2 regions of the Shewanella sp. HL-SH5 genome follow, and region 1 is predicted to be linked to the other one. Evidence: predicted binding sites of a transcription regulator. Region 1 holds the regulator's gene; the other holds the start of a gene.
What was found. Region 1 encodes sigma-54, which starts transcription at its own class of promoters, with help from an activator protein. Its sites were predicted from a motif close to GTTGGCACGNNNNTNGNNT; they were not measured.
Positions count from the first base shown of each region.

Region 1 (2,211 bases):
GGTGGTGAAAGACGACGGGTAGAAATTGCACGCGCTTTAGCAGCCAATCCTAAATTTATATTGTTAGATGAGCCCTTTGCGGGTGTTGACCCTATTTCAGTGATTGATATTAAGAAAATTATTCTGCAACTCAAACACCGTGGCCTAGGCGTATTAATTACTGATCATAATGTCCGTGAAACACTTGATGTGTGTGAGCGGGCATATATTGTTAGCCAGGGGAATTTGATTGCCGAAGGCACCCCAACTGAAGTACTCAACAATCAGCAAGTTCGAGCAGTATACTTAGGCGAACAATTCAAGCTATAGTTAATCTAAATAGGATCTGAAGCACTTGCTTGGCAAAATGTTTCTGGCGACTAAGCTAATTGATCGTGTATAGGTAAAGTAAAACCATTTGTTAAAAAATTGCGACTATCACTCACTTTAATCAGTGTAGAAAGCCGAATTCTTCTAGGGATCAGCAGTAATGAAAGCTTCACTCCAACTTAAAATGGGTCAGCACCTCACTATGACCCCACAGCTGCAACAAGCTATACGTTTGCTGCAGTTATCATCTTTGGAGTTACAGCAAGAAATTCAACAAGTATTAGATTCCAATCCTTTGCTTGAAATGGAAGATGAATTTTCAGCACTTAGCAACAAAAATGATAACTCCAAAGACCTATCAGAAACTGACTTCAATGAAGTAAGCGCACCTGTAGTCGAAAAAGACACTTCAAATGTCGACACCGCAGAGTCAATGACTAAAGAGCAAATGTCTGAAGACTTGCCAATGGACACTACCTGGGATGAAGTGTACAGCGCCTCCCCAATGGCAAGCCCTGGTTCGGGTTCTGGCAGCATGCCAAATGATGACATGCCCTTCCAAGGTGAAACATCCGAAGGATTATACGAGCATTTAGAATGGCAAAAAAATCTAACCCCTTTTTCTGAAACAGACCTCGCTATTGCCACAGCCATTATTGATGCCATTGATGACACAGGTTATCTCACCCAAAGTACTGAAGATATTTTAGAAGCTATGGGCGATGATTCTGTCGAATTAGACGAAGTCGAAGCGGTACTAAAACGTATACAACATTTCGACCCTCTGGGTGTCGCCTCACGTAGCTTAAGTGAATGTTTATTGATTCAACTTGTTCAGTTTGCACCAGACACGCCCCATATTGATAATGCCAGAATGTTAATCAAAGATTATTTAGATTTGATTGCTGGACGTGATTTTCGCACACTCATGCGCAAAACTAAGCTAAAAGAAGATGAGCTGCGCGAAGCAATTGAATTAATTCAATCTTTAAATCCACGTCCTGGCACGATGATCACCCCACCGGATGATGAATATGTTATCCCAGACGTGTCAGTGACCAAAAAGAATGGCCGTTGGGTGGTTGAATTGAACCCTGATAACATGCCAAAAATAGGTATTAATCAACAATATGCCGCCATGGCAAAAAGCAGTAAGAGTTCAACAGACACTCAATTTATTCGAGGTCACTTACAAGAAGCCAAATGGTTTATCAAAAGCTTAGAAAGCCGCAGCGACACCCTGCTTAAAGTATCCAATTGTATTGTGCAATTTCAGCAAGGTTTTTTTGAGTACGGTGCTGAAGCCATGAAGCCTATGGTGTTGAATGACATAGCTGAAGCTGTCGAAATGCATGAGTCCACTATTTCGCGTGTCACCACACAAAAGTATATGCACACACCGCGCGGACTGTTCGAACTTAAGTATTTTTTCTCTAGCCATGTCAGTACTGATGATGGCGGAGAATGTTCGTCTACAGCAATTAGAGCTTTTATTAAAAAGCTGGTTGCTGCTGAAAACCAGAAAAAACCACTAAGCGACAGTAAAATGGCAGATCTTCTGGCAGAACAAGGGATTAATGTTGCACGTCGTACCATAGCGAAATACCGCGAAGCGATGATGATCCCTCCCTCAAACCAACGTAAGAGTTTATAATCTACCTAGGCAATTGGAGGATAAATATGCAAATCACCTTAACGGGTCATCATATTGAAATTACTGAATCACTAAGAGAATATGTCACAAGTAAGTTTACAAAACTTGAACGACATTTCGATCAGATCAATAATGTCCACGTAGTATTAAATGTCGAAAAGCAACAACAGATAGCTGAAGCAAAAGTCAGCTTGAATGGAGCTGAGGTATTTGCGACATCTGAACATGCTGACATGTATCACGCTATA
Region 1 covers NZ_CP195038.1:3,605,116-3,607,326, forward strand. The annotation lists gene lptB (LPS export ABC transporter ATP-binding protein) at 1-309, shown strand, start outside; gene ACRWQM_RS15735 (RNA polymerase factor sigma-54) at 470-1,963, shown strand; gene hpf (ribosome hibernation promoting factor) at 1,990-2,211, shown strand, end outside.

Region 2 (2,211 bases), 830 kb from region 1:
ATCAACTGTTGAGAATGAAGCCATTTGAGCAATCATTTGATCATTATCAACTGGCTTAAACGGATCTTGCATTGAAAGTTGCTGACTAAGCAGTGCAAAAAAATCTTCCTGCTTAAGCATTTGATCTTTCGCTGCAGGAGTTTCAGGCGCATCAGGTAAACGAATACCATCTAGAAATGGATTACCTGTTGTCGTACTCGCCGTGTTCGATTGGACGGTATTTTTACTGACCGTACCGGTATTAGACAATGCAGATGCCTGTTGTGGCAAAGATTGGCTACTATATGGATTAACGAGGCTCATCATTTACCTCCTACAATAATCATGTTATTTACCCATTCTAAGTGTTTGTTGCAGCATTGTTTTAGCTGCATCTGCGACTTGAACATTCATTTGATAAGAGCGAGAAGCTGAAATCATATCAGCCATTTCTTCCATTACATTTACATTAGGCTTATAAATGAAACCGTCACCATCGGCCATAGGGTGATCTGGTGAATATTCTTTAACCAATGGCTTATCACTTTCAACAATGCCACTGACATTAACGCGATGAGAACCTGATTGCTGATGACTAGCTTTAGACATTTCAGCTTCAAATACAGGATGTCTAGCACGATAAGTTTGATCAATACTACTGGAAACAGAGTCAGCATTAGCAATGTTACTTGCGGTGGTATTTAAGCGGACAGACTGTGCTGTCATACCTGAACCGGCGACATTGAATATATTAAATAAGCTCATGATTAATCACCTCGTAATGCTTTACGCATACCTGAAAACTTACTTTCTAAGAATCCCAATGACATTTGGTATTCAATAGAGTTTTGCATAAAGGCTGATTGTTCTTGTTGCATATCAACCGTATTACCATCGCCAGTATCAGGCTGGTTAGGGACTCGGAATTTGACATGTTGCTGACTGAGAGCAGTTAAATCAAAATGCTTTTCATTGGTAGCGTTCATCGTTAAACCTTTCTGACGAGAACTAGCAGCTTGCATTGCTGAGGCAAAATCGACATCGCGTGCCTTATACCCTGGGGTATTCGCATTCGCTATGTTACTTGATAGCACTTCAGCGCGCTGTGCCCTGACACCAAGGGAGTATTGATGTACCCCAAGTGCATTATCAAAATTAATCGCCATAAAATTGCCTCCATCAGCTAACTGATAGATATGAAGCAAAGGTTATGCCAATTATTTAATCAATGGGAGGATATATAGAAAGGAAAGCATGTGAAAAAAGTAACACATGCTTTTCAATAGGTTAAGCTAGGTTTTCTTTTGGTAATATATACCAGGGTTACAGCGGACCATGTCAAATTCTTCTGTTAATCCGGAAATAGATTCTGATGCCCCAAGAAATAAAATACCTTTTGGGTTTAAAGCGGCAGCAAATTGCCGCAAAATTTTAGCCTTTGCCTCAGGCGCAAAATAAATCAATACATTACGACAAAAAATAATGTCGTATTTTCCTAAAAGCGTATAACTTTCAAGTAAATTATGCGCTCTAAAATTCACTAACCGCTTAACATTATCTTTGACTTTCATGTTGCCATTAGGCAAAGCATCAAAAAACTGACGTTTACGTTCTTCTGATAATCCACGCGCCAATGCCAAGCCATCATATTCAGCATTTTTACAACGTTCAAGCATCGAAGGTGACAAATCAGTCGCTTGAATAGTCACACCACCAGGCAGTGCACCTGGCTTGCGTTGTTGATACTCTAAAGCGGTCATTGCTAATGAGTAAGGCTCTTGCCCTGAAGAACAAGCCGCAGACCAAATACGCAATGAACGACCTAACTTAGAATATTCAGGTAGTAAAGTATTATGTAATAAATCAAATGGATAACGATCACGAAACCACAATGTTTCATTGGTTGTCATCGCGTCAATCACTTCCGCACGTAATTGACGTTCGGTGGGCTTCATTGAATGCTTAACCACTTCAGATAGCGAGGGTAAACTGTATTTGCCCATCAATGGTGCTAAACGGCTTCGTACTAGGTATTGTTTATTTTCACCTAAAACGATGCCGCTGTGTTGTTCTAAAAACAATCTAAATTGATTATATTCTGCTTCTGCGAGTGATTTATCTGTCACATTCACATCCTAATATAATGAGTTATATTTGCCCTATCATTAGAGCTTTTACGCATAACTAACATTCATGAATTTTCATGCTGCCTACTGCGTTGAATAGACAAAA
Region 2 covers NZ_CP195038.1:2,777,610-2,779,820, forward strand. The annotation lists gene flgD (flagellar hook assembly protein FlgD) at 1-303, opposite strand, end outside; gene flgC (flagellar basal body rod protein FlgC) at 328-744, opposite strand; gene flgB (flagellar basal body rod protein FlgB) at 747-1,145, opposite strand; gene ACRWQM_RS12155 (CheR family methyltransferase) at 1,272-2,111, opposite strand.
Region 2: the regulator sigma-54 is predicted to act here: its motif matches at 1,179-1,197, upstream of flgB (flagellar basal body rod protein FlgB).